Regions from separate parts of the Pradoshia sp. TA40_28 genome, predicted to be linked through region 3. Evidence: riboswitches for the same ligand, from Rfam matches in the RefSeq annotation. Region 3 holds a riboswitch; each other region holds the start of a gene.
The links. A riboswitch is a leader RNA that binds a small molecule or an ion and turns the genes downstream of it on or off. The one in region 3 is predicted to bind S-adenosylmethionine.

Region 1: it holds a riboswitch for S-adenosylmethionine, as region 3 does, so the genes downstream of both, AC58NB_RS13645 (O-acetylhomoserine aminocarboxypropyltransferase/cysteine synthase family protein) here and metK (methionine adenosyltransferase) in region 3, are expected to answer to the same signal.
Region 2: it holds a riboswitch for S-adenosylmethionine, as region 3 does, so the genes downstream of both, AC58NB_RS06345 (bifunctional homocysteine S-methyltransferase/methylenetetrahydrofolate reductase) here and metK (methionine adenosyltransferase) in region 3, are expected to answer to the same signal.

What each region holds. Positions count from the first base shown of each region.
Region 1 is NZ_JCATZO010000010.1:45,962-56,142, forward strand. It holds gene arcC (carbamate kinase) at 1-955, shown strand, start outside; gene AC58NB_RS13605 (YuzL family protein) at 1,073-1,201, opposite strand; gene AC58NB_RS13610 (3-hydroxyacyl-CoA dehydrogenase/enoyl-CoA hydratase family protein) at 1,381-3,771, shown strand; gene AC58NB_RS13615 (acetyl-CoA C-acetyltransferase) at 3,809-4,987, shown strand; gene AC58NB_RS13620 (acyl-CoA dehydrogenase FadE) at 5,057-6,841, shown strand; gene AC58NB_RS13625 (arsenate reductase family protein) at 6,991-7,344, shown strand; gene gcvH (glycine cleavage system protein GcvH) at 7,418-7,801, shown strand; gene AC58NB_RS13635 (toprim domain-containing protein) at 7,946-8,341, shown strand; gene AC58NB_RS13640 (thioredoxin family protein) at 8,316-8,597, shown strand; SAM riboswitch class I at 8,809-8,914, shown strand; gene AC58NB_RS13645 (O-acetylhomoserine aminocarboxypropyltransferase/cysteine synthase family protein) at 8,999-10,181, shown strand, end outside.
Region 2 is NZ_JCATZO010000004.1:82,195-92,375, reverse strand. It holds gene AC58NB_RS06385 (GNAT family N-acetyltransferase) at 1-94, opposite strand, end outside; gene AC58NB_RS06380 (undecaprenyl-diphosphate phosphatase) at 374-1,156, opposite strand; gene AC58NB_RS06375 (DUF4870 domain-containing protein) at 1,325-1,648, shown strand; gene AC58NB_RS06370 (hypothetical protein) at 1,733-2,593, shown strand; gene dapF (diaminopimelate epimerase) at 2,699-3,682, shown strand; gene AC58NB_RS06360 (phosphatase PAP2 family protein) at 3,728-4,405, shown strand; gene AC58NB_RS06355 (hypothetical protein) at 4,686-4,844, shown strand; gene AC58NB_RS06350 (SAM-dependent methyltransferase) at 5,060-5,656, opposite strand; SAM riboswitch class I at 5,781-5,884, shown strand; gene AC58NB_RS06345 (bifunctional homocysteine S-methyltransferase/methylenetetrahydrofolate reductase) at 5,981-7,840, shown strand; gene metH (methionine synthase) at 7,837-10,181, shown strand, end outside.
Region 3 is NZ_JCATZO010000019.1:2,329-12,509, forward strand. It holds gene asnB (asparagine synthase (glutamine-hydrolyzing)) at 1-1,474, opposite strand, end outside; gene AC58NB_RS16695 (hypothetical protein) at 1,710-1,862, opposite strand; gene metK (methionine adenosyltransferase) at 1,999-3,198, opposite strand; SAM riboswitch class I at 3,325-3,453, opposite strand; gene pckA (phosphoenolpyruvate carboxykinase (ATP)) at 3,836-5,425, shown strand; gene AC58NB_RS16710 (DUF2584 domain-containing protein) at 5,574-5,816, opposite strand; gene AC58NB_RS16715 (alpha/beta hydrolase family protein) at 5,835-6,662, opposite strand; gene AC58NB_RS16720 (ABC transporter substrate-binding protein) at 6,776-7,783, shown strand; gene AC58NB_RS16725 (ABC transporter ATP-binding protein) at 7,802-8,572, shown strand; gene AC58NB_RS16730 (ABC transporter permease) at 8,559-9,374, shown strand; gene ytkD (RNA deprotection pyrophosphohydrolase) at 9,366-9,839, opposite strand; gene AC58NB_RS16740 (DUF6154 family protein) at 10,077-10,181, shown strand, end outside.

The sequences.
Region 1 (10,181 bases), on a different contig from region 3:
AAAGAAAGTAGTTATAGCTTTAGGTGGTAATGCCATTCAATCTGGTGATGCCAGTGCAAAAGCTCAACAGCTGGCCCTTGAAAAAACAGCTGAACAGCTTGCAACACTTGTGGAGAATGGAATGGATATTATCATTTCACATGGTAATGGTCCACAAGTTGGTAATATTCTTCTTCAGCAAAAAGCGGCTGATTCAGAAAAAAATCCAGCCATGCCTCTTGATACATGCGGAGCTATGTCTCAGGGGATGATTGGGTATTGGATGGAAAATGCAATGGACAAGGCCCTTTCCAGAAGAGGAATTCACAAGGATGTAGTGGGGATTGTAACAAGGGTTGTTGTTGATGAAAATGACGGAGCCTTCAAAAATCCTACAAAACCAATTGGTCCTTTTTACTCAGAAGAAGAAGCGATGAAACTAATCCAAGAGACTGGTGCTTCCTTTAAGGAAGATGCAGGCAGAGGTTGGAGAAGAGTAGTGCCTTCCCCAAAACCAGTCAGCATACTGGAGCATAAGAGTATTAACAGTCTTGTGGAAAGCGGAAAGATTGTTATTTCTACAGGCGGCGGTGGTATTCCAGTTCTGAAGTCCAATGATGAATTAATTGGAGTAGAAGCTGTTATCGATAAAGATTTTGCTTCTGAGAAGCTGGCTGAATTAGTAGATGCAGACGCTTTAATTATTTTGACTGCAGTAGATAACATCTATATTAACTATAATCAGCCGAATCAACAAAAACTAGAATCCATTACAACTCAGGAAATAAAAGCATTGGCGGAGGAAGGTCATTTTGCACCAGGCAGTATGCTTCCTAAAGTAGAAGCTGCCATTCAATTTGCAGAATCAAGACCAGGCCGTTCGACAATCATTACATCCCTGGATAAAGCATTGGAAGCATTAAAAGGAAATGCCGGAACAATCATTTCCATGCAGGAAGAAAAAATAATGGCCTAATAATTATGAATGAAAATATACCCCAATTCATTTGATGATTTGGGGTATATTTTGTTTTTACCTAGTTTAGGCGGAGCGCAATACCTACACCTTGTACATATAAATGTATAAAGAAACTTATTTTTTAAATTGGTTATTCTGACTGTTTACTTTAGAATGATGCTTTTCATGATGTGGACCGGCATTCCCCTTAACGCTTGCAGCACTGACTCCTGCTTTGCTTGGATTCTTTTTAAGCTTTGCCATTAAAATCACCTCCTGTATTAGTTTGACCAAACTAAAAATTAATAACAAATTACCATTTTTTTGATTTTACAATTGCGGAATTTTCTAAAATCTTTTATAGTTAGAGATGTAGGATTTTTATTCCATATTTTTTTGCAGTAAAAATGAATGAGCATTCATTCAAATTAAAGGGGGATTTAATGTTGAACCTTCAAATTAAAAAAGTAGCTGTACTTGGATCAGGGGTTATGGGTTCGGGAATCGCAGCACATTTAGCCAACATTGGAATTCCGGTTAAGCTATTGGATATTGTTCCAAGAGAACTTAGCGCGGATGAGGAGAAAAAAGGGCTAACTCTTGAAGACAAACAAGTACGTAATCGTTTGGCCCAAATATCCATTCAAAAACTACTTAAACAAAAACCTGCACCTTTAACCTCCAAGAAGAATTTATCTCTTATAGAGCCGGGAAATTTTGAAGACGACTTGTCGAAAATTAATGACTGTGACTGGATTATTGAGGTCGTTGTTGAAAGACTTGATATTAAACAAAGTGTATTTGCACAAATAGATGAATATAGAAAACCAGGCAGTATTATAAGTTCGAATACATCTGGGATTTCCATTGAGGCCATGGCGGAAGGACGTTCTGAGGATTTCCGTAAGCATTTCCTTGGTACCCATTTCTTTAATCCACCTAGATACTTGAAGCTGCTAGAAATTATCCCAACCAACGCAACATCACCTGAAGTAGTAAGCGCAATGAAACAATTTGGGGAAGATGTTCTAGGCAAAGGCGTCGTAATAGCAAAAGACACCCCGAATTTTATTGGAAACCGAATTGGAACCTATGGTTTATTAGTAACCGTTCGTGAAATGATGGAGCGAGGCTATAGTATCGGTGAAGTTGATTCTGTTACTGGTCCTTTAATTGGCCGTCCGAAGAGTGCTACGTTCCGTACACTCGATGTAGTGGGACTGGATACATTTGCCCATGTGGCTAAAAACGTATATGACAATGTAGATGATGAAGCAGAGAAATCTGTATTTGAAATACCTGAATTTATGAAAAAAATGCTTGAAAACGGATGGTTGGGAAGTAAATCCGGCCAAGGATTTTTCCTTAAAAAAGGAAAAGAAATACTAGAACTGGATCCTTCCACTTTGGAATATGTTGAACGGAAAAATTTAAAAGCTCCATCGTTGGATATGGTAAAGCAAGAGAAAGGCGCTGCAAGAAAATTGAAAGCGCTTATCTATTCGGATGATCGTGTCGGTGAATTGTTATGGAATGTGATCAGCCCTACGTTACTCTATTCGGCAGACTTACTTGGTGACATTGCGGATGATATTGTAGCCATCGACCAGGCAATGAAGTGGGGATTCGGATGGCAGCTTGGACCATTTGAAACCTGGGATGCGATTGGTTTAGAGAAATCCGTTGCCAAGATGCAGGAGGAGGGCCAACGTGTTCCTGATTGGATTACGCAAATGATAGATAGTGGCGCTACAACCTTCTATAAAGAAGGAGAAAATGGAACTCTTTATTATGCAAACGGCGAATATCAACAACTTGAAGTGAATGAAAAAAATATTAATTTGAAGTTGATTAAGAAACAAAAAGGGGTCATTAAGAAGAATAGCGGTGCCAGTCTGATCGATATAGGTGATGGCGTAGCCTTGCTGGAATTCCATTCACCTAATAATGCGATTGGTTTTGACATTATCAATATGATTAATTATGCAATTGAAGAAGTAGAGAAGAATTACAAAGGATTAGTCATAGGGAACCAAGGTAAAAACTTCTGCGTTGGAGCCAACTTGGCTATGATTCTGATGGAAGTACAAGATGACAATATTTTTGATGTGGAAATGATAACACGTCAATTCCAGCAAGCAATGATGAATATTAAATATAGTAGGAAGCCGGTCGTTGCCGCACCGTTTAATATGACGCTAGGCGGCGGGGCTGAAATTTGCCTGCCTGCAGCAAAAATACAGGCTTCATCTGAGACGTTTATAGGCTTGGTAGAAACCGGTGTCGGCTTATTACCTGGCGGCGGTGGAAATAAGGAGCTTTATATTAAATATTTGAATAGCTTACCGAACGGGGTTGATTTCGACCTTACTAAGATTGCTATTAATGTGTTTGAAACAATTGCTACGGCCAAAGTATCGACTTCAGGTGACGAAGCCAGAGAAAATAACTTCTTGAATAACAATGATGGAATCAGCTTTAATCCTGATCATCAGCTATATGATGCAAAACAGGCTGTTATTGCCTTGTATGATACGGGCTATAAGCCGCCGGTACGCAAAAAAATTCCGGTATCAGGTGAACCGGGTTATGCGGCTCTTTTATTGGGAGCGCAGTCCATGCTTTATTCCGGTTATATCTCAGAGCATGATTTAAAAATCGCCCAAAAGATTGCTTATGTTTTAGCTGGCGGAAAAGTGCCATATGGAACAGAGGTAGATGAACAGTACTTACTTGATTTAGAAAGAGAAGCGTTCATTAGTCTTGTCCAGGAAGGGAAAACCCAACAGCGCATGCAACATATGCTTGTTAAAGGAAAACCATTACGTAACTAATAGAACAGAAATTTGATTGATTAAGAGGAGGATTGGCATGAGAGAAGCAGTAATTGTTGCCGGAGCCAGAACCCCGGTTGGCAGAGCCAAAAAAGGAACTCTTGCAAATGTTCGACCAGACGATTTAGGTGCATTAGTAGTAAAGGAAACTCTGAAACGAGCAGAAAATTACGACGGGCCAATTGATGATATGATCTTTGGTTGCGCGATGCCTGAAGCTGAGCAAGGGCTTAATGTGACACGTAATATCGGCGCCTTGGCAGGTTTGCCATACAATGTGCCAGCTATTACGATTAACCGCTATTGTTCATCAGGTTTGCAATCTATTGCCTACGGTGCGGAGCGAATTATGCTCGGGCATTCAGAAACGGTCATTTCCGGCGGGGTTGAATCGATGAGTATGGTTCCAATGATGGGGCATGTTGTTCGTCCAAATTCCAAATTGGCTGAAGCAGCTCCTGAATACTATATGGGAATGGGACATACAGCAGAAGAGGTTGCAAAAAAATACGGTATAACACGTGAAGAACAGGATGCCTTTGCTGTACGCAGTCATCAAAAGGCTGCACAGGCCATCCGTGATGGAAAGTTTAAAGATGAAATTGTTCCAGTAGATGTGACTCTTCGTCATGTTGGATCAGATCATAAATTGAAAGAGCGCTCTGTCCAATTTACAACCGATGAAGGGGTTCGTGAAGGGACGACAAAGGAAGTACTGGGGAAATTAAGACCTGCATTTTCACTTACAGGAACAGTGACAGCCGGCAATGCTTCACAAACAAGTGATGGAGCAGCAGCTGTTTTACTGATGGACCGGGAGAAGGCGGAAGCGGAAGGCTTCAAACCACTTTTGAAATTCCGCTCATTCGCTGTTGCGGGTGTACCTCCTGAAATTATGGGGATCGGTCCGGTAGAAGCGATTCCTAAAGCGCTTAAGCTGGCTGGATTAAGCTTATCGGATATTGGTTTATTTGAATTGAATGAAGCATTTGCATCTCAATCCATTCAAGTCATACGCCACTTGGGAATCGATGAGGAGAAAGTAAATGTGAATGGCGGTGCGATTGCATTGGGTCACCCACTTGGTTGTACCGGTGCAAAATTAACCCTGACACTTTTAAATGAAATGAAACGTCGTAATGAGCAATTTGGCATTGTAACTATGTGTATTGGCGGAGGCATGGGCGCCGCTGGTGTATTTGAATTATTGGCATAAAAATGTAAAAGGGATGAGATGATTGGGCATAGAAACTCCCTGGTCATCTCCATATAAGGAGGAAATATAGTGGCTAATCAAACTGAAGAAGTATTAAAAGGCGGAGCATTTTTAATTGAGGATATTGAAGCAGAAGATATGTTTACTCCTGAGGATTATACAGATGAGCACAAAATGATTGCAAAAACGACTGAAGATTATTTAGTAAATGAAGTGTTGCCTCAAGTGGAATATCTAGAAAATCATGAGTTTGATCGTTCAGTGAAATTATTGAAGCAAGCTGGAGAACTTGGATTATTGGGTGCGGATGTACCGGAAGAATACGGCGGTTTAGGCTTGGATAAAGTAAGCTCTGCCCTGATTTCAGAAAGATTATCACGTGCAGGAGGATTCTCCATTTCTCATGGAGCACATGTTGGAATCGGATCACTGCCAATCGTTTTATTTGGTAATGAAGAACAAAAACAAAAGTATCTGCCATTATTAGCTACGGGTGAAAAATTAGCTGCCTATGCTTTAACAGAACCAAGCTCAGGTTCTGATGCACTCGGAGCAAAAACAACAGCTAAATTAAATGAAGCTGGAACTCACTACATTTTAAATGGTGAAAAACAATGGATTACAAATGCAGGCTTTGCTGATGTATTTGTTGTATATGCGAAAATTGATGGAGATAAATTCTCTGCATTTATCGTTGAAAGAGAATACCCTGGTGTCTCTACTGGAGCAGAAGAAAAGAAAATGGGAATCAAAAGCTCTTCAACCAGAACACTAATCCTTGAAGATGCTGAAGTACCTGTTGAGAACTTATTGGGTGAAGCGGGAAGAGGGCATGTGATTGCCTTTAATATTCTTAATATTGGCCGTTATAAATTGGGGGTTGGCGCAGTTGGGGCTTCCAAGCGCGGATTTGAATTGGCTGCTACGTATGCTAATCAGCGCCAGCAATTTAAAACACCAATCTCTTCGTTTAATTTAACAAAAGAAAAGTTGGCTACAATGGCTTCCAAAATATATGCAGCAGAAAGCTCTGTCTACAGAACTGTTGGATTATTTGAAGAAAGAATGAGCCGACTTAGTGATGAAGAGGTCAAAGATGGGAAAGAAGTCGCAAAGGCTATTGCTGAATACGCGATCGAATGTTCCTTAAATAAATTCTTTGCTTCTGAAGTACTGGATTATGTTGTCGATGAAGCCGTTCAACTTCATGGTGGATATGGATTTATGGCTGAATATGAAATTGAAAGAATGTATCGCGACTCTCGCATCAACCGTATATTTGAAGGTACAAACGAAATTAACCGTCTGCTTGTACCTGGAACATTCTTGAAAAAAGCGTTAAAAGGTGAATTACCACTCTTGCAAAAAGCACAGGAACTGTCTGAGGGATTAATGATGCTTATGCCTGAAGAGCCGGGTACTGAGCCGCTTGATCAAGAAAAGCATCTCGTTAAAAATGCCAAAAATATCGGTATTATGATTGCGGGATTAGCTGCACAAAAATACGGTACTGAGCTGGAAAAAGAACAAGAAATTCTTGTGAATATTGCAGATATCGCTTCTTTCATCTATGCAATGGAATCAGTTGTTCTTCGAACAGAGAAGGCAATTAAAAAAGATGGACTGGAAAAGAATAAACAAAAATTACTTTATACTCAGATCTTCTGCCAGGAAGCATTTGGAGAAATTGAAAAGCATGCTAAAGAAACATTGGTGGCAACAGAAACAGGGGATACATTACGTATGATGACCTCTGCTCTACGTAAATTTACACGTTTCACACCAATCAATGTCATTGCAACTAAACGTGAAGCATCAGAAAAATTAATTGAAGTTGAACGTTACACTGTTTAATCTAGACGGTTATAGAGGAAGCCTGGTGAAAAAACCGGGCTTTTTTCTTTTTTCATATAGAGCAGACTAATGGACACTTATTTAAGCAATGTAAATCAGTTTAAGCGGGCTAAAAAAATATGGTATGCTTCAATTGAGGTGAAAAAACAATGATAACATTCTTTTGGTATCCCAAATGTGGGACATGCAGAAAAGCTAAAAAATGGTTTGATGAAAATGGAATATCCTATCAGGAAATCGATATAGCACAAAATCCACCGTCCAAAGAAGAATTGGAAACAATGTATAAAAAAAGCGGATTGCCACTTCAGAAATTTTTCAACACAAGTGGTATGAAATACAGAGAGCTTGGATTAAAAGATAAAGTGAAGACAATGTCAGAAGATGAAATGCTTACCTTACTTGTATCTGACGGGATGTTGATTAAGCGTCCAATCGCTTATGATGGAGAGAAAGTAACTGTCGGGTTCAAGGAAGAAAATTTCCAAAATTCATGGGCATGAAATTATTGTCAAATGAGTAGTTTGATGTCATGATGAGGTAAGAACCATATATACATTTTGGGGGGATAAGATCATGAGCATTCCAGCAGAATTAAGATATACAGCAGAGCATGAATGGGTTAAACAAGAAGACGGAAAGATTCGAATCGGCATAACTGATTTTGCTCAAAAAGAGTTGGGAGATATCGTATTTGTAGAGCTTCCTGAAGTTGGAGATGAATTAACACGCAATGAACCATTTGGCAGTGTGGAATCTGTAAAAACAGTATCTGAATTATATGCTCCAATCAGTGGTAAAGTTGTTGAAGTAAATGAAGAATTAATGGATAATCCAGAATACGTAAATGAATCTCCGTATGAAAAAGCATGGATGATTTTAATTGAACCATCCGAAACAAGTGAATACGAAGAATTAATGGATGCTGACCAATACGAAACAGCAACTAAAGAAGATTAAAGGAGAAAGAAGCTTTGCTTCTTTCTTTTTTAGTGATCCTAACTATCAATTGTTACTTTTTAGCTGGTTAGGGTAAGATACTTGTAATAAAATGGCGAGAATCTATGTGTGTTTAACATAGTCTCCTGGCAAAAGGTGATAAACATGTGGGAGTCTCTCAACGAAAAAGTAATTATAGTGGAAGGTTCAACTGATCGTAAAAGGGTACAAGCTGTTCTAAATGAACCCGTTGAAATCATATGCACGAATGGAACGATTAGTCTTTCGAAATTGGATGAATTAGTCGATGCACTTGAAAATAAGGAAGTGTATATTTTGGCTGATGCTGATGAATCCGGAGAAAAGCTAAGAAAACAGCTGCGGCGAGAAATGCCGAACGCTTTTCATTTATATATCGATCGGACCTATCGGGAAGTGGCAAATGCCCCGGGGTATCATTTGGCAACGGTTCTCTTAGCAGCCAATATCGATGTGAAGGCTGAATTTTTAAAACAAATAAAGGATGTTAAGCAAAATGAACGATCAAGCTTCGATAAATAAAGCAATCTATACGTTTACCCCCCTTTGCGGTACCTGTCAAATAGCTGGAAGAATGCTTGATATCGCAAAAGAAGTTCTCCCTAGTGCACCATTAGAAAAGGTGAATCTTAACTATTCAAAAGAACTTGCAGAAAAATATCAAATTGAAAGTGTACCGTGCCTCATTTTAATTAAGGATAATCAAGTAATAGAGAAAATATATGCCTTTCATTCCGTTCCATATCTCGTGGATCGATTAAAATTAATTATAGATTAATAGGGATTATTTCTTAGGAAATATGTCGATGAACGATTTGCTAGTGTATGTCTATATAATCGACATACACTTTTTCTTACTTTTTATGAAATATTGTAGGAGAAGTTTGCAGATTATAAGCGTATAATATATTTATTTTAAAAATTCAGAATAATCAGTTGATTAGTATATATCGATATGCTATAGTTTTAACAACTTAATAGTTGCTTGATTCTTATCAAGAGAGGTGGAGGGACTGGCCCTTTGAAGCCCGGCAACCGGTATTTATTATCATACACGGTGCCAATTCCTGCGGATATATATCCGGGAGATAAGGAGAGATGGAAAATGCCTACCTCTTCTTGTGAAGAGGTTTTTTCATTTACTCACTTCTCTACTAAAACGAAATGGAGAGATGTAAAATGGCAAACGAGCAAAAGAAGTATCGGTTTGAAACAGTGGGTATACACGGAGGCCTACAGCAAGATCCATTAACAGGAGCGAGAAGTGTACCAATATACCAATCAAATGCGTATTTATTTAAAGATACAGATCATGCTGCGAACTTATTTGGATTAGCTGAACCCGGATATATTTATACGAGAATCCATAATCCCACATCAAGTGTATTTGAGGAAAGGATAGCTGAACTCGAGGGGGGAATTGGAGCTTTAGCTGTTTCAAGTGGTGCTGCGGCTATCACACTCTCCATTTTAAATATTGCAGGATCAGGTGATGAAATTATCTCTGCTTCCACTCTATATGGAGGAACCTATAATTTATTCGCTAATACTCTTCCTAAGTATGGGATTGATGTAAGATTTGTAGATCCAGTGAATCCAGAAAATTTCAGAGAAGCCATTACTTCAAAGACGAAAGCGATTTTTGCAGAGACCATCGGAAATCCAAGCCTGCAAGTGCTAGATATTGAACGGGTTGCGGAGATTGCCCATGAAGTTGGAATTCCTTTGATCATTGATAATACTTTTGCCACTCCTTATTTAACACGGCCGATTGAATTTGGAGCAGACATCGTCATTCATTCTGCTACGAAGTGGTTACTTGGAAATGGAACGACATTAGGCGGAGTGATTGTAGATGCCGGGAATTTTGATTGGAATTCGCCTAAATTTCCTGGGTTTACAGAACCAGACCCAAGCTATCATGACTTGATTTATAGTGAGGCAATTGGAGCCGCAGCTTTTATTACAAAGGCAAGGGTACAGCTATTGAGAGATTTGGGTCCGTCCCTAAGTCCATACAACGCCTTTCAATTTATTCTTGGATTGGAAACCCTGCATGTAAGAATGAAAGAGCATATCGCTAATACAAGAATAATAGTCGATTATTTAAAACAACATCCTGCCGTATCCTGGGTCTCATATCCAGGCGATCCAGACCATAATGATTTTGAAAAGGCGAAGAAATATTTACCTAAAGGAGCAGGAGCAGTCGTTGTTTTTGGAATAAAGGGAGGACGTGAGGCAGGTAAAAAGCTGATTGATTCCATTGAGCTATGGTCCCATGTGGCCAATGTCGGTGATGCAAAAAGCTTAATTATTCATCCGGCAAGCACTACTCACCAGCAACTTAGTGAGGAGGAAT
Region 2 (10,181 bases), on a different contig from region 3:
GCTGCGTTTTATGGCGCACAAAAGGGAAGACATCAGGGTGAATCATTAATTCAAATAAAACAGGACAGTCTGATAAATCACGTTTTTTCAACATACAGATCCCTCCGTATGAGGGCAGCCGCTAACTGCGATTTCCCCTCGAAATTTTTTAATAAATGTACTATCAAAAAATTTCGGGGTGGGAATCGAACCCACTAGAACCATTACTGGTGGCGCACCATTTGCCTTCCCTAATTTTTGCTTATACGGTTTTTGAAATAAAGTATTTCTGAGAGTATCATACAAGATTTTTTAGTAAAATGAAATAGTTTTTTATCGTCATTTTTGTACATTTTTTAAACGTCATTTTTAATCGTTTGATCCCCAAAAAACATTAAAAAATATGGAGGTACTGAAGGATCAATATCACAATTCCCAATAGGATGACATAGATAGCAAAAGGCTTTAATGAGTGGTTTTTAATGTACTTAATCATCCAGGAAACAGCTAGATACCCAAAAAGAGCCGAAAAAATGGTACCGAGAAATAATCCTTGAAATGAAATAGCTTCGACCGGTCCTGTCACTAAATCTCTACTTTTAAATAATATTCCTCCAAATATTACAGGTATGGAGAGGAGGAAGGAAAAATAGGCTGCGGTTTCGCGATTTAGTCCGCTCATAAGGCCAGCTGCCATGGTAAAACCGGAGCGGGAGATTGCAGGGAAAATAGCGGCTGCTTGGAAGCTTCCAATAAATAATGCCTGTTTATACGTCATGTCCACTAAATTTTTGTCTTGTTTGGGCATAATATCTGCGTACCATAAGACCAATCCTGTTATAAGGAATTCCCAGCCGATTGTAATTCCAGACTTAGAGATGCTCTCGAAATAATCATTAAAGAGCACACCTGCCAAAACGGCAGGGATTGTTCCGAGCAACAAAAGCAACGTCAGTTTAGAAAAAGGATTTTTAAGTAGCTTTACTATTTCATGCCAATAAAAGACGAGTAAAGCAAGAAGTGTACCTGTATGCAGCATGGTATCCAACAATAATCCAGCCTCATCCAGACCGAATAAATGCCTACCCAAATATAAGTGACCAGTACTTGAGATAGGTAAAAATTCTGTCAAACCCTGAATGATCCCAAGTACGATTGCTTTCCATTCTTCAAACAAATTTACCAGCTCCCTCTTACAGGTTATAAAGTCAAATTGTAGACTTGTCTTTATATATGTATAGAGTGTATGAGGCAATCAAAGAAATCATGTAAGTTTTGAAACCTTGCAGGGAATTGAATCGTATTAAACTATATAGAGAATTAGAACACTGGAGGTTTAACACAAGTGCAAAATACAAATGATAAATTATGGGCAATGGCGATCTATTTGAGCAGTTTTTTCTTTGTGCTGATTGGACCGCTCGCTATATGGTTAATTAAAAAGAATGATTCTGAATTTATTGATTATCATGGGAAGGAATACTTCAATTTCTTAATCAGCTATACCATTTACACCTTTATAGCCTTTATATTGATGTTTATCGGACTTGGTTTTATCATTGCATGGCTGATTGGAATTTATGTATTGGTATTTACCATCGTTGCTGCAATAAAGGCATATTATGGGCATTATTACCGCATCCCGTTAACCATTCGAATATTGAAATAAGATCCTTAAAATAAGACTGCGGGCATCTATTTTGCCGGGTCTTTTTTTATTTCTAATTACTATTTTGGACGTGCCCTACATAGAATGTATAGATGGTTAGTGAAGGCTTATAGAATTGGCGGTGAAAACTCTTTGACTACTAAGCATTATTACCAAAAAATTTATAGTATATATACAGCAGAATTAGTTGCATACTTTGTAGTCGGTCTCCTCTGTTTTTTACTTACTTGGCTAATTGGATTGGATATTATTCTTGCCGCAATCATAACATTACCATTTAGTGTACTGGTTCTATTCTCAGTCAATCGAAATGCCAGGTTAAAATACAGAATGAAGAAACTCCCTGGAGCTAAAGAGAAAGAACTTGAAAAAGCTAGCTCGCCACTAAAAGACGGTCAGTATTTTCTTGGATTTTTACCTGCGCCTACGCTTCATATGACCATTTTCTCAACGGAAGGGGATTTGGTTGGCGTTCTGCGAGATAAACGAGAAAATATTTGGATGTGGGTCGTGCCAGCCTTTCTACTCATTTTTTTACCAAGAAGATATGTTTTATTAGATAGCCAGGGCACCGTTTTATGTGAATATCGAAGCCATTTTGGATTAAATGGTTCAATTGATATTCTAACAGCCGAACAGGAACAAATAGGGACGTATCAGCAATCAAAACAGTTAGGGAAAAGGAGTACAAGCCATGTAACCAATTCTTATGGTATCCGGCAATATGGCGGGGAAATCAGGCATGGGGCAGAATTTATGGTCAAACAAACTTATAATCAGCGAAATATTGTGCACTATTCAAGCGGATGGATGCCCACCTATTATAGTCAACATTTCCTTGATCCTAATACACCCTCCCTCACGTTTACGGAGGGAGCGACAGAAGATGAAAAAAGAATAGGGTATTGTTATTGTATCGATTACCTCCAACAGCAAAATCATTAACCACTAAATCACATCACAAAGAGGATAAACTTTAGCTCTTTGCCCATTATGTTTTATAATGGTGATATAGATGGTAGATGAAAGTTGTTTGAAGGGAGCAGGAAAATGGATATCAATATAATTAAGGTACATGGTTCCAATAATGATTTTTATTTAATCGATGAAATGGAGACCAAGCTGCCATTATCAGATCCGGAACGAAGCCAATTAGCTATCAATATGTGTAAGCGCAGTGGCACAGAGGGAGCAGATGGGATTCTCTTTGTGATGAACAGTGAGTCAGCAGATGCTAGAATGAGAGTCTTTAATGCAGATGGTTCGGAAGCTTCCATGTGTGGGAATGGCCTCCGCTGTGTTGGGCGATATGTCCAGGAAAAATTACAGAAAAATAATCTGTTGATTGAGACCATGAAAGCCAATCTGCAGGTAACGAAAGAGCCTGACATGTATAAGGATATCCCTACATACCGAGTCGAAATATCTCCGGTCATCAAAGCAACCAGTGCCTTGCCGATGAATACGGAATTGGACGAAATCATCAACCAGCGCTTACCTTTTATTGATGAGAACCTTATGTTTACAACTTTATCTGTACCAAATCCTCATTTAATCAGTCTGGTTGATAAAGAGGTCATTCATTCAGATAAGCAAGAAAAAATAGCAACTAAGCTGAATGGAGAGAATGAATGGTTTACAGATGGTGTAAATGTCAGCTTCGTTTCTCGTCTGGAGGAGGGGGCCATTTTTGTTCGTACGTTTGAACGAGGAGTGGGCTTTACGAATGCCTGTGGAACGGCCATGTCAGCCTCCAGCCTCGTGACTAAATGGGTTGACGACCTCGAGGATGAAGCAGTCTTGCATGTTTATAATCCAGGTGGAATGGTACAGTGTCAGGTTCATGATTTGCAGGATAAAACTTGGGTTGATTTAATTGGTAATGCAACGTATGAATACGAAACGGTTATTCAGTTAAATTTGGACACACTACATGTTAGCTTTGGGGAAAGGCAAGTTTATAGAGAAGAGGCAGAGGCCTATTCAGCATTCCAACAACATGTCAAAACCTATGTAGACTCTAAAATGGGATGAGTTTATGGAGTTTATTCATTAGGATCAAATAGAGGGGGGCGAAAATTGAAGAAGCATACGAATACCTTTTTAAATATTCATTTTATATCCTTTTTCGTGTTGATTACCCTCTTTATTGTCTGTACGCTCTTATTTGTCGATATTGCAGATAAATTAAATGATAATGAACTTTATCAGTTTGATATGATGATTATTCAGGAGGTTCAGGGCAGTATTAATGAACTGAGCACAAAAGTGCTTATTTTTATAACGAATTTAGGTTCAGTAAAAGGCAATATCCTGTTGGTTATCATTTTCTCTTTGTTTTTATTGTTTAAAAAACGTCCTTTAAGTGTTGTCTTTTTAACTACCGTGACATTGTCAGGTGGTTATGTGAACCATTATTTAAAATGGATTTTCCAACGAGAGAGACCTTCGTTAAATCCATTGGTTGAGGTAAATAGTTTTAGTTTTCCGAGTGGCCATGCTATGTCCTCTTTCATCCTATATGGGGCACTGATGATCATAACAACCAGAATCACCAAGAGCTGGCCGGTCCGATTAGGTGTCTATGCAATTTGTACATTCATGATTTTAACGATTGGATACAGCCGAATCTACTTGGGGGTTCATTTTCCGAGTGATGTTATTGCCGGTTTTATTGCAGGCTGTGCATGGCTAGCGATCATTGCAGTTTTATTTAAGTTTGGAGAATATAGAAAAATAAAAAGTTCGAAATCGTAGATAGGTGTCTGTAAGCCATAATGGTTTACGGACACCTATTTTTTTTGGAAGCTGCATGAAAATCCAACTTGTATACTTTTCGGATTGAATGCAGTCACATTCATAGTCTCAAATCAATAGAAATTGTCATTCTTATTAGAAATGAAGAAAGGCTCTGAAAAGACAACCGAAGGCGATTATGTCATTAACAATGGATATGGTATAATTTTCATGCAACTATATGGTGCGGGTGGTATGCGCCTTCTTTTCCTTATAACAAGTGAGGGGAGGTGATATACCAATGGATTTTCTTATAGCTCTGGCAAAAGATGTAGCCATGATTTTCTTAACAACTTTTGCTGCAGGCATCGCCACGCGATTCGCCAATCTCAAGCTTAAGGGCAAACGAAAAACCACCCCGCGCCGACCAAAGCATAAGGGTGGTTCTCCTAAGAACTAACTAATTTGCATACCACTCGCTTGTTAGTTGCACCAGGGAGTTACCAGCTCTCTGGTTTTTTTACTATATGTTTATATGTTTATACTATACCCTAAATAATAGAAATTCAATCAAAACTGTACTAGGGAGCCAATTGATGTTCGCCTTTTTTATCGAGTGACAAACATATGGAATGTCATAAGATGCATCGATTTATTTACCTATTCGATAAAAGGCTACTTAGTGGCCGTAACATTGATGGATAAGCAGGGTTTCATTGGTTTCGTTTGAACTCTAACAGATTTAAATCCTGTCTTCGTAAGAACCTCTTTAATTTCTTCCGCATATTGATGAGCCTGTTCTTCCGTTGCCTCTTCCTGTCTCGGTTGCACTGTGATTGTAAGGCCGCCATTCTCTTTTAATAAGGAATGTATTTTTTGAATGCAAGCTTCCTGGTTATCCCATAATGGATAACTGTTTACGCTAAAAATGTTATCGTACACCATTGGACTGGGCAATTCGAGTACAGTTCCATTAAATAAACGAAGCTGATTGCGGTCGAGTTGTTCCTGATTTCGTTTGCTTGCGTTTTTAACCATTTCTTCAGATGGGTCAACTCCATCGATTTGAACGGTCGGGTGTTTTTCAAAAAGGATATGCATTCCTTCCCCGGGGCCAAACCCAATTTCAAGCAGCGTATCATTCGGTTTAATAGATAATTGAGCAAATGTCCATTCATACAATTCTTCATTTTCATAGGCCATGATTTTACCAGCTAGTTTTCCAAGTACACCAGTTGGATTTTTAAATTGATTGGTTAAGATCTCTTTCATTTATCATCACTCCTATACGTAACATACCCAAAAAAATAAATGGCTAACTCTATCAAATTAATTATCTAAATAGATTGAAATAACTGAAAATTTATAGTAAATTAGGTAAATATATAATTTCATATTCTTATCTAGAGAGATGGAGGGACTGGCCCGTTGAAATCTCAGCAACCTGGATTCTAAAGTCCAAGGTGCTAAATCCAGCAAGCATTGCTTGAAAGATGAGAGACCTTAGGAAAAGGGCTTTCATATAATGAAAGCTCTTTTCTATTAGTCTGTTTTCCTCATCATCCATTCACTTTACCAAATTAGGGGGGAAAGACAGTGAATCTTTTGGAGACGTTAGATGAAAAAATTCTGGTTGCAGATGGGGCGAGTGGTACACTTTTATATTCTTTTGGAATTGATAGCTGTTTTGAAGAACTTAATCTGACAGATCCTGATCAAATCAAAAAGATGCACAGAAGTTATATTGGGGCGGGTGCTGATATCATTCAATCCAATACATTCGGTGCAAATTTCCATAAATTAAAAAGGTATGGCCTCGAAAGGGAAGTTTTCAAGATTAATGGGGCCGGAATGAAACTGGCCAAAGAAGCTGCTGACCCGAATACCTTTGTCATTGGGACAATCGGGGGATTGCGGAGCTTTAGAAAGTCGGAATTAACATTAAATGAAATTAAGGCATATTTTGAAGAGCAGCTGCTCGCTTTATTGAAGGAAGAACCAGACGGAATTTTACTGGAAACTTATTATGATTTAGAAGAATTACTAATGGTCTTAGAAGTAGGAAGAAAAAACAGCCATCTTCCTTTTATCACGAATATTTCCCTGCATGAAACAGGTCTATTGCAAAATGGAATGCATGTCAGTGAGGCGTTTTCTCTTTTAAAAAAGGAAGGAGCCGATGTCGTCGGGATTAATTGCCGGATGGGCCCGTACCATATGATTCAATCGTATGAAGAAGTGCCGCTTTTAAAAGATACGTATTATGCAGCATACCCGAATGCTAGCTTACCTGATTTGTCTGATGGAAGATATGTCTATTCAACAGAAGCTGACTATTTCATCAACAGCTCCAGACAGCTTGCGAAGCAGGGCGTACGCCTGTTAGGGGGATGTTGTGGGACGACGCCTGCACATATTCAAGCCATACGTAAAGGGATCGAGGGTCTTCTTCCTGTTAAGGAAAAAGATTTTGTAGCCGAGCCGAAAAATCAACCTTTCTCTTATGAAGGCATTCACCTTAACCGAACAGGGCCTGATACAATTTCAAGTAAAGCTAAAAGACAAACGACCGTCATCGTTGAACTGGACCCACCGAAGACACTTGGGCTAGAAGAGTTTTTGAGAGGAAGCCAGTATTTATTAGATTCAGGTACTGATGCGATTACCCTTGCGGATAATTCATTGGCTTCCCCGAGAATATCGAATCTGGCCGTAGCTTCCATTTTACAAGTTAAGTTAAATACATTGCCCCTTGTCCATTTAACTTGTAGGGATCATAATCTGATTGGCTTGCAATCGCATTTAATGGGGATGCATTCCCTCGGATTATCTGAGGTTTTAGTCGTGACAGGTGATCCTTCAAAAATTGGAGATTTTCCAGGAGCGACTTCCGTATATGATCTCTCTTCTATGGACTTAATTTCATTAATCAAGCAATTGAATGAAGGCCGATCCTATTCCGGAAAATCGTTAGGAAGCCGGGCAAATTTCGAAGTTGCTGCAGCCTTTAACCCACATGTAAAGTACATAGATAAAGCTGTACAGCGAATGGAGAAGAAGATTCAGGCAGGTGCAGATTATTTTCTGACCCAGCCAGTATTCAGTATCGAAAAATTAGAGGAAGTATACGCAGCAACCAGGCATATTACGAAGCCGATATTTATTGGCATCATGCCTTTAACGAGTCATAGGAATGCAGAGTTTTTACATAATGAAGTCCCTGGAATATCATTGCCGGCGCATGTTCGGACAGCAATGGAAAGGGCGGGTGCTGATCAAGAGAGTTGCGCACGTGAAAGCTTCGCCATATCAAAAGAATTAGTGGATGCCGCAAAGGAATTATTTAATGGAATTTATATTATTACACCTTTTATGAAATATGAATTAAGCGGGCGTTTAGTGCGATACATCAAGGAACAAAAATCAGTTGTCAATAGGGAAGTGCATTTATTATGAAAGCAGAAAGATTAAAAGACTTATTAGGTGAAAGAATTGTGATTCTGGATGGAGCAATGGGAACTATGATTCAGGCACATAATTTAACAGAGGAGGATTTTGGCGGAGAACAATACGATGGGTGCAATGAGTACTTATCGATCACCCGTCCCGATATAATCCAATCCATCCATGAAGAATATTTGGCAGCGGGAGCGGACATTATTGAAACAAACACGTTCGGTGCAACGCCAATTGTCTTAGATGAATACAATCTTGGCCATCTGGCTTATCAGCTTAATAAACAATCGGCCCAATTGGCACGAAAAGCTGTTAATCAATTTGACACTTCTGACAGCCCTCGCTTTGTTGCTGGTTCAATGGGACCTACCACTAAAACCCTATCCGTCACAGGTGGAGCCACTTTTGAACAATTGGCAGAGTCTTATGAAGAACAAACGAAGGGGTTACTGGATGGCGGAGTTGATGTGCTACTTTTGGAAACGTCACAGGACTTACTAAATGTGAAAGCGGCTTATATCGGAATGCAAAAAGCATTCTCGACTTTGGGAAGAGAAGTGCCGTTAATCATTTCAGGAACGATTGAACCAATGGGAACCACTCTTGCAGGACAAACCATTGAAGCTTTTTATATATCAATCACGCATATGAAGCCCCTTGCGATTGGACTTAATTGTGCAACGGGTCCCGAGTTCATGGCTGAGCATATCAGGTCTTTATCTGAGTTAAGCACTGCCCATGTAAGTTGTTATCCGAATGCCGGATTACCAGATGAAAATGGCCAGTATAACGAAACGCCATCTTCACTCAGTAAGAAAATTAAGCAATTTGCTGAAAAAGGATGGATTAATTTGGTCGGCGGCTGCTGCGGAACGACTCCCTACCATATCCGCGCTATTAAGGAAGCTGTTAGTAGAATAGAACCGAGAAGGATAAAAGGTAAGCAGTCTATGCATGCTGTCTCCGGTATAGAAGCCTTGATTTATGATGATTCGATGAGACCTTTATTCGTAGGGGAACGGACAAATGTGATTGGGTCCAGAAAGTTTAAAAATCTGATTAAAGATAAAAAGTTCGAAGAAGCCTCCGAGATTGCCAGACAGCAAGTTAAAAAGGGAGCTCATGTAATTGATGTATGTCTTGCTGACCCGGATAGCGATGAAGTATCTGATATGGAAGCATTCATGAAAGAAGCGGCTAAAAAAATTAAAGTACCCTTTGTCATTGATTCAACGGATGAATTAGTCATTGAGAGGGCACTATGTCATTCTCAGGGAAAAGCAATTATTAATTCAATCAATTTAGAAGATGGGGAAGAACGTTTTGAGAAGATTGTGCCACTTGCTAAACAGTATGGTGCTGCTTTAGTTGTGGGAACAATTGATGAACAAGGCATGGCCGTAACGGAAGAACGTAAACTAGCGGTTGCACGCAGATCGTATCAACTATTAACGAAAAAGTACGGAATCGAGCCGGAGGATATCATTTTTGATCCGCTCGTATTTCCGGTTGGAACTGGTGATGAACAATACCGCGAAGGCGCGGCAGAGACGGTAAAGGGACTAGCAGCGATTAAAAAAGAGCTTCCGCGATCATTAACGATTTTAGGCATTAGTAATGTATCGTTTGGGCTGCCGAATGAGGGACGAGAGGTTCTGAATGCCGTTTATTTATATCACTGTACGAAAGCTGGCCTGGATTACGCCATTGTTAATACCGAGAAATTAACGCGGTTTGCTTTAATCCCTGAAGAGGAAATTCGATTATCAGAGAATTTATTATTTCATAACTCAGAAGAATCTTTAGCTGAATTTGTTGCCTTTTACAGAACGAAAAAGCCGGTTCAAAAGGAGACAAAAGAGAAGCTGCCATTACTGGAGCGGCTTCCTGAATATATTATTGAAGGAACGAAGGATGGGTTAAAGGAGGATATTGAAGAAGCTCTGCAAACGGGGATGGAGCCTCTAGATATCATTAATGGTCCTTTAATGGCCGGTATGGCGAAAGTGGGAGAACTATTTAATGATAATCAATTAATCGTGGCCGAGGTATTACAAAGCGCAGAAGCGATGAAAGCGGCTGTTTCCCAGCTGGAGCCTTTGATGGCGACAACAGGCAAGACGTCAACAAAAGGAAAAATGGTACTCGCCACCGTGAAAGGTGATGTGCATGATATCGGTAAGAATCTCGTGGATATCATCATGAGCAATAATGGATATGAAGTCATAGACCTAGGAATTAAAGTGGCTCCGCAAACCTTGATTGAATCCATACGGAAAGAAAATCCGACCATTATCGGTTTGTCCGGTTTGCTCGTAAAATCGGCCCAGCAAATGGTGAT
Region 3 (10,181 bases):
AGGAATGTGCCATCGTCATTTTATCTGCTTTTAATAATATATCTCCGCGCAGCCATGTATGAATATCAATATACTGCATTCTGCTCACATCATCATATTCTGATGTTTCTGCATAAAACGGTTGTGTAATGGTTGTATAGTCTTGTCCTTCTTTATATAGCTTGAATAGTTTTCTCTTTTCTTCTTCCATAAACATCTTGGCGTTCCCCAAATAACGTTCCTCTATCGGAGTACAGCCGCGCTCAATGAAACTCTTTCCTTTTACGCCCTCGGGCATTAAGGTGGAAATTTGCTTTAGTCCTTTTTTAATAAAGAAAGGAATCTTATCAAACATAGCCAAGGATTGAGGCTCACGATAAATATTATATCCTCCAAATAATTCATCTGCCCCTTCACCTGACAGAACCACTGTCACATGCTTACGTGCTTCCCTTGCTACAAAATATAAAGGAACACAAGCAGGGTCTGCCAGTGGGTCATCCATATGCCACATAATGTTTGGCAATTCCTTCATATATTCTTCTGGCGTAATAATATAGCTGATGTTCTCTACTCCTAGTTTATCAGCCGTTTCTTTAGCGACATCAATTTCACTGAATCCATTCTGTTCAAATCCAACAGAGAATGTTTTGATACCAGGATGGTATTCTTTTGCAATAGAAGCGATAATCGTAGAATCAATTCCTCCGGAGAGAAAAGAACCGACAGGAACATCACTGCGCATATGCATTTTGACACTGTCATACATAACATCCTGAATTTCTTTTATCCAGTCCTGTTCACTGCGATGAATTGGTTTAAATTCAGCTTTCCAGTATTGACGAATTTGCATAGGCTTGCCAATACTCTTTGTAAAGCAGTGTCCAGGCAGCAATTTTTTCACATTCTTCGTCATGGTAGCTGGTTCCGGAGTAAACTGATAGGTTAGATAATGTTGTAAAGACAAGGGATCTAATTCAGCGTTTTCCATTGCATGCAAAATGCTCTTTTTCTCTGACGCAAAATAGGTCTTATCCTCATTTTCCAAATAAAAAAATGGTTTAATACCAAATGGATCACGAGCACCAAAAACAGATTTCTCCTGTTTATCCCATATCACAAATCCAAACATCCCGCGAAGCATTTCGACTGCTTTTTCTCCATAATGAACAAAAGCAGCTAAGATTACTTCCGTGTCTGAGTTTGTTGTAAATTTCATCCCTTGCTTTTCAAGTATTTCTTTTAATTCCAGATAGTTGTACACTTCCCCATTAAAAATGATCCAATAGCGCTCATTTTCATATGTTAAAGGCTGATGGCCACACTCTATATCAATTATGCTTAATCTTCTAAATCCAAGCTGAATATGTTCATCTATATAAAAGCCCTCGTCATCCGGTCCTCTATGTGTAATCAGATCATTCATACTCTTTAAAAGTTCTTTATCCTGATTTTCCAGCCGTTGATCATGCATGCATCCTACAAATCCACACATTGCTTTTCACCCACTCACTTTACTTCTGACTAGTACATAACTATCAGATCATAATATTTTTTTAACAAAATATGTTATAAATGCTTCATGGGCAAAAATACAGCCAGCAAATATAACTATAGTAATTCCAAAATATAACACCACCAAATTCTACCACTTTTAGACATAAAAAAAAAGAGGCATAATTAGGCCTCTTTAAGACTGTAGACAAAGTTTCCTTATTTCAGGACCAAGTCTACCGTTTTTTTTCAAATCTTCTCTCGTATTCGGTTAACGCTATTTTCTGCAAAATGGGCTCAATTTTTCCACGGGCAAGCATCAACCCTCCTCTCGGAATACTCGAGCTGAATCGAAGTACGCTTTTTATTCCAGCAGGAGTCTTTTTCATTAACTTTCCTTCGTCAAAAATCCAAAAATAAAGAAGGAATTCAGCAATAGACCTCTAATAGGCCAATTGTGAATTCCTTCTACAATCTAAAGAGACATTAATATGCCTCTTTCATTTAAATATGTTTATCGACTTCTTATAAACCAGCTTCAGTACGTAATACTCCTACTTTATCTGTTCTCTCCCAAGGAAGATTTAAGTCATTGCGTCCAAAATGCCCATAAGCTGCTGTTTGTTTATAAATTGGACGTCTTAGATCAAGCATTTTTATAATGCCGGCAGGTCGAAGATCAAAATTAGCACGTACTAATTCAATTAATCTTTCTTCTTCAATTTTTCCTGTACCGAACGTATCGATTGAAATAGATACAGGCTGTGCGACACCAATTGCATAGGCCAACTGTACTTCAGCTTTATCTGCTAGACCAGCTGCAACAATGTTTTTAGCTACATACCTAGCAGCATAAGCTGCAGATCGGTCTACCTTCGTAGCATCTTTACCGGAGAAAGCTCCTCCGCCATGGCGTGCATATCCACCATACGTGTCAACAATAATTTTACGTCCAGTCAGGCCTGCATCCCCTTGTGGTCCGCCAATAACAAAACGGCCTGTTGGGTTAATAAAGTATTTCGTTTCTTCATCAATAAGATGAGCTGGAACAACGGGCTTTATCACTTGTTCTTTTAGATCTTTCTTAATTTGTTCAAGTGTTGTTTCAGCATCGTGTTGTGTAGAGATAACAATTGTATCAATTCTAACCGGTTTTTGATTTTCATCATATTCAACCGTAACTTGTGTTTTACCATCCGGTCGCAAATATGGCAACACGTTCTGCTTACGAACTTCAGCCAGCTTTCTAGATAATTGATGAGCAAGAGAAATTGGAAGAGGCATTAATTCTTCTGTTTCATTGCAGGCAAACCCAAACATCAATCCTTGGTCTCCCGCACCAATAGCTTCTATCTCTTCATCAGACATTGTACCTTCTCTTGATTCCAAAGCCTGGTCAACACCCTGGGCAATGTCAGCAGATTGTTCATCAATAGAGGTTAATACAGCACATGTTTCTGCATCAAAGCCATATTTAGCTCGTGTGTACCCAATTCCTTTGATTGTATCGCGTACGATTTTTGGAATATCAACATACGTAGATGTCGTGATTTCCCCTGCAACCAGAACTAATCCAGTCGTAACAGAGGTTTCACAAGCTACCCTCGCATTTGGATCCTTAGCTAGTATTTCATCCAATATGGAATCTGAAATCTGATCACAAATTTTATCCGGATGACCTTCCGTTACAGATTCTGATGTAAATAAATGTCTTTTATTAGACATATTTCTTCCTCCTTCAGCTTCCCTGTTTATGGCTACTCATTATCTTTAATTATCTCCTGATTATACGAAAAAAGACCTTTCCCCTTTAAAAGAGGAAAGGTCTGAGTCTCAGAAATCTGCCTTTCACTCTCATCGTTCAAGGCAATATAACCTTGCATCAAGTTAGCACCTTTGCGTGATTACTTATAAAAGGAATCAAACTGCAGGTTGCCCCGGCTTCATAGAGCTCGTCTCTCCACCGAGTCTTGATAAGAGTATCCATATTAAATGTATATGATATCTTATTCATCAAAGCCTGTCAACAAATCAATAGGAATATATTGTTAAGGTAACAAGTCATAGTTGGATTCCCTATGGAAAGGCACAATAAAATGTTTAAAATTCGCAATCTAAAAATAATATTGATATAATTAATTTGTGAATATTCTAAATTAACATATATATAAAACACGCTCTATTTTAATTTTAAATATCAAAATTTCATTCTCTGTTTTCATTATATTTGTTATTTAAATATAACAAATAGGATGACCCTGATTTGGAAAACAACGCGATTAGTATGGATAATTATGTTAAATGTGTTATACTAATTTCCATATAATGTACTTATCAAAATTCTGGAAAAGGATGATCTCGTATGAACAGTGTAGGAGTTTCCAATGAATTAAAGCAATTACTTACTCATGATAATATTCATATTCAGCTTTCCGTGCCACAATTAGTTGAAAAAGTATTAACCAGAAAAGAGGGAGTCCTTACATCCACTGGAGCTGTTAAAGCAGAAACAGGCAAATATACTGGTAGGTCTCCAAAAGATAAATTTATTGTTGAAGAAGCTTCCACTATCAATAAAATAGCTTGGGGAAGCGTTAATCAGCCGATATCTGAAGCTGTTTTTTCAAAACTGTATGAAAAAGTAATCGATTACCTCGAAAAAAGAGATGAATTATTCGTCTTTAATGGTTTTGCCGGGGCTGCAACAGATTATCGCCTTCCCATTCAAGTCATCAATGAATATGCCTGGCACAATTTATTTGTCCATCAACTTTTTATCCGTCCCACTGAAGAGGAGCTCCTTGATCATTCACCTGAGTTTACAATTATCTCGGCTCCAGGATTTAAAGCAGATCCGCTAGTGGATGGTACACATTCAGAAACATTTATCATCATCTCTTTTGAGAAGAAAGTCGTTCTAATCGGAGGCACTGAATACGCCGGAGAAATGAAAAAATCTATTTTCTCCATTATGAATTACCTGCTTCCAGAGAAGAATGTGTTTTCTATGCATTGTTCAGCTAATGTTGGTTTTGAAGGCGATGTCGCCCTTTTCTTTGGTCTGTCCGGAACAGGAAAAACCACTTTATCAGCTGATCCTAACCGTCGTTTAATCGGTGATGATGAACACGGCTGGTCGCCTGAAGGTGTATTTAATATTGAAGGCGGCTGTTACGCCAAATGTATTAATCTTTCACAGGAAAAAGAACCTCAAATATTTAATGCAATTCGATTTGGTTCTGTGCTTGAGAATGTAATGGTGGACGAAAATACACGAGTTGCAGATTATGATAATGGAATGTTAACAGAAAATACGCGTGCTGCTTACCCTATAGAAGCCATGCAAAACATCGTCAAACCAAGTATTGCAGGCCATCCTAATACCATCATCTTTTTAACAGCTGACGCTTTTGGTGTGTTGCCTCCAATCAGTAAATTAACAAAAGAACAGGCTATGTATCATTTCTTAAGCGGATATACTAGTAAGTTAGCCGGTACTGAACTCGGAATCACCTCACCGCAGGCAACCTTTTCTACCTGCTTCGGTTCACCGTTCCTTCCGCTGCATCCAACAAAGTATGCTGAGATGCTTGGTAAAAATATAGAGGAACATCAAGTTCAGGTTTATCTTGTTAACACAGGCTGGACCGGAGGCGAATATGGAACCGGCAGCCGTATGAAGCTTTCTTATACACGATTGATGATTCAAGCCGCATTAGAGGGCGAACTGACCAATATTGAAACGGTTCAAGACAGTATATTTGGATTAGCCATTCCTCTACATGTTCCTGGGGTTCCTGATGAAGTTTTACAACCCCAGAAAACTTGGGAAAATCAAGAAGCCTATTATGAAAAAGCAAATGAGCTGGCTGATAAATTCAGAGATAATTTCAAGGAATTTAAAAATATCAATCCTGAGATTGAATTAAAAGGCGGACCAATCAAATTTTAATAAGAAATGGTGCCTAAAAGTCATACTATCTGACTTTCAAGGCACCATTTTTTATTTCCCTCTCATACGTCAACGTATCGATACAAAGTAAAAACAAACCTTTTGCCCAACAATGACCAGGATAAAGGTTTGTTCTTTTAGTATCATTTTAATTACTGGAGTTTAGAGAAATCAATTCATATGTAATGGTCGTATATTTACTTTCCCATTCCACCTTTTTTATCAGCGCTGTTCCTCTCGACTCTCCATCAAGTGTTTTTTTGATATCAATCGGGATCTCAATCGGATATAAACGATAACCTTCTTTTTTTAGAATAAAAAGATTCTCCCCAATACGCTTTTCATTCGCCTTTGTCACAATGAGTGTATTTAACTCCATTGGCATACCCAATTCTCTCATCCCCCAGTTTCATCCTTTTATTTCAATGGTACCATTTGAAGCCGCTTCTTTCATCCATTTCGTCAAATCCGTGACAATCTGCCGGTTTATTTTCGGAGGGAAATAATGAGTATACCCCTTAAGGTACCATACATCGAAACTCTTACCGTAATCTTTTAGCCTGCTTCTTAATAAATTGGCATGTTCAACCGAAACGTTTTCATCTCTTTCGCCATGGATAATCAGAACTTCACATGAGATTTTATCAATTTCATACAAAGGTGTACGGGATTTATATTCATCCGGCAGCTTGTTTGGCGAACCTCCAATAACCCTTTTCAGCATTCTTCTTAAATCGATTCTTTCGACGTAGGTTAGAGTCATATCAGAAACTCCTCCCCATGTGACAAGAGAAGCTGCATCCTGGCAGTATATAGCAGTCCACAATGCCATAATACCCCCACGAGAAAAGCCGAAGATATGAACCCTGTTCGGATTAACTTTTTTATGCTGCTTCAAAAGCTCAAATCCAGCAATGGCATCCCAACGATCTTCTCCAGCAAAATCTTCTTCTCCTTCTCCCCCCTGATTACCACGATAAAACGGTGCAAACACAACAAATCCCTGACTTGCAAACTGAATGATACGTCCTGGACGGACTTTTCCAACATTTTTAATACCTCCGCGCAAATATAAAAATCCATCCATTATTTCATTTATTTTAGGTTCAGCTAAGAGGCCCTTAACCAGCAACCCATTCGATAAGTAGGTAACGATAAATAAGTCTATATCCGGATGCGGTGATGGATATCGACGTTTATCTATGATACTTCCAAGTGATGATTGTAGTTTCTGCATAATCCGGACTCCTTTACGTTTGTAGCATGGGCATTCACACAAATATATACCATACATACAATACTATTAACTAAACTCTGGCATACATACTGCCTACTAAGGAGGAAATTCCCTTGAAACACTATCTTAAAACCATCTTCTTTTGTATGCTCTCCGTTCTGCTTATCTTTAGCTTATCAGCTTGCAAAGAAAGTGAGCCAACTGAAAAAATGACAAAAGTTAAAGTAGCAGAGGTCACCCGCTCCATTTTTTATGCACCTGAATATGTTGCCTTGGCCAAAGGATTTTTTAAGGATGAAGGGCTTGACGTAGAATTGCAAACCGCATGGGGCGGCGACAAAACAATGACGTCCCTTCTATCTGGTGGAGCTGATATCGCACTTGTCGGCTCGGAGACTTCCATTTATGTTCATGGACAAAATTCACGAGATCCAGTTATTAATTTTGCCCAACTTACACAAACAGACGGAACTTTCCTAGTTTCAAGAGAAAAAATCGATAACTTTGACTGGAACATGCTGAAAGATAGTACATTTCTTGGGCAAAGAAAAGGTGGAATGCCACAAATGGTTGGAGAATATGTACTGAAAAAACATAATATCGACCCTAAAAAAGATCTTAAATTAATTCAAAATATTGATTTTGCCAATATTGCCAACGCCTTTGCTTCAGGAACAGGAGATTATGTACAGTTATTTGAACCACAGGCCAGTGTCTTTGAGAAAGAAGGCAAAGGACATATTGTTGCTTCCTTTGGAAAAGAATCAGGCCATGTGCCCTACACCACCTTTATGGCAAAAGAAAGCTATTTGAAGGAAAATGAAGATCTAGTTAAACGTTTTACAAAAGCAATTTATAAAGCACAAAAATGGGTTGAAGAAACGGATTCCAGTGAAGTCGCAAAAGCGATCCACTCGTATTTTGAAGATACAGATGTTGAGATTATTGAAATGGCCATTGATCGATATAAATCTCAGGAATCCTTTGCCCTAAATCCAATTCTTGATGAAGAAGAATGGCTAAATCTACAGGATATCATGAAAGAAGCAGGGGAAATCGATTCCTACATCGATCATAAAACCTTGGTAAATACAAAAATTGCAGAAGAAGTTTCCAAATAAGGTAAGGAGGCAGAGGATATGCCTTTATTAACAATAGAGAATGTATCTCATCTCTATTTATCTAAAACACAAGCGTCTATCGCATTAGAAAATATATCGCTTACGATTGAGGAGGGGGAATTTATTTCCCTCCTCGGTCCAAGCGGCTGTGGAAAAACTACCCTTTTATCCATTATATCCGGACTCTTTAAACCAACCGAAGGAAACGTGAACCTATACGGAAAAGATGTTCTTGCCAATCGTCAGGATATCGGATATATGCTGCAACAAGATTATTTATTTCCCTGGAAAACGATTAAAGAAAATATTCTGATTGGACTAAAATTGTTAAAGCAATTGGACCCAAAGCATGAAGAGCAAACCATCGCTTTATTGGAAGAAATCGGCTTGAAAGATGTATTGACTAAATTCCCCAGAGAATTATCAGGTGGAATGCGCCAACGGGTAGCGCTTGTCAGAACCCTGGCAACAAACCCAACCCTTCTCTTACTCGATGAACCTTTTTCAGCTCTAGATTTGCAAACCAAACTCAAACTTGAAGATATTGTTTCAAGCACATTAAAGTCCTTTAAAAAAACGGCCATTCTAGTTACACACGATATAGGAGAAGCTGTAGCCATGAGTGATCGTGTCTTCCTCCTTTCTCCGAAACCAGGAAAAATTCACATGGAGTTTGATGTCCCAAAAGAGTTAAGAGCATTGTCTCCATTTGACGCAAGAAACCATCCAGACTATTCAGATGTATTTCAGCTTATATGGAAGGAGATGGAACAGTTTGACGGATCATAAGCAAAAAATTAATTTTCTCCACAAGAACTATATCCAACAATTAAAAAACACCCAACATAAAGTTTGGCTCTATCAGGGTGTTATATTCGTTTTATTCTTTACTGTTTGGGAACTCGCAAGTCATTTTAACTGGATAGACCCTCTTCTGTTCAGCTCTCCTTCTAAAATCACCCAAATGCTGATTGAAAAAATAAAGGATGGCAGCCTGATCAGCCATCTCGGACTGACAGTGTTTGAGACGGTAATCAGTTTTATATTAGGTACATTATTAGGGACGCTTCTAGCGGTTGCCTTATGGTGGTCACCTATGCTATCAAAAGTATTGGATCCCTATTTAGTGATCTTTAATGCTATGCCGAAGGTTGCGCTTGGACCTATTATCATTGTAGCAATGGGGCCTGGATTAACATCCATTATCACTAATGGAATCATTATCTCCGTCATCGTTACAACGATTGTCGTCTACACGAGCTTCAAGGAAATCGATCCTAATTATATAAAGGTACTGGAAACATTTAATGCTGGCCGTATGCAAATCTTTAAGGAAGCTGTTTTACCTTATTCTTTTCCAGTCATCATTTCCACGCTAAAAGTAAATGTCGGTCTTGCTTGGGTTGGTGTCATAGTCGGTGAATTTCTCGTCTCGTCACAGGGACTTGGCTATTTAATTATTTATGGATTCCAAGTATTTAATTTCACACTCGTATTAATGTCTTTACTCGTGATAGCCGTATTTGCAACAATCATGTATAAAATGGTCGAGTTCGTTGAAGCTAAATTAATACGCGACCGCTTACAGTAAATGTAACTGATTAATTTTATCCAAGCATATCAAAATTACAGGGTCCTTCATGATAAAACTGTATTGGTCACTCGTTTGAAAGTCATTTGGCAGATTGGATATCATAACGGGTCCATCTGTTTCCATATAATCATCTTTCAATGTGATAGCAGTAAGATCTGCGTAAAAAACGGCCTTTATAAAAGAACCAGCTGGATCGAATACTTTATACTCACCAATTGGAATGACCTTTTTGGCTTCTCCCCCTGTTTCTTCATATACCTCACGAATCGCTGCCTGAACAGGGGTTTCGTTTTTTTCTACCTTGCCTCCCGGAAATTCAAGACCTCTTTTGGTATGCTTGGTGAGAACCCAGCTTTCTTTATACCGACATATGACTAATACATGACCAGCTTCACGTTCAAAATGACCTTGTTCTTCCTGGAAATGGACTTCGTTACCCTGAATATCTTTAAATATCGCCATCTTTCATCTTCCACCATTTCTTATTTATTTTAGTTATCTCAATTATATCAAAATAGACCTTTGTTATTTGTACAGCTAGGCTTTTGCCCTTTACTCATCTTCTTACACAGAATCAACTATCCGATTTACAGATAGAATTAATAATATTTTCTGGATAACAAGAGTACATTTATAAAGGTTGGGGTAAATAATTACTATATAAATCGTGATTTACGAAATTGAAAGGAGTTCTTTACAGTGAATTTTATTGATGAATTGTATCAATTGTATCGTGATAAATTAACTGGCGATGACGAGGATATTGATATTTTAGCTTTAGCCGTATTGGAACAACTTGACCGT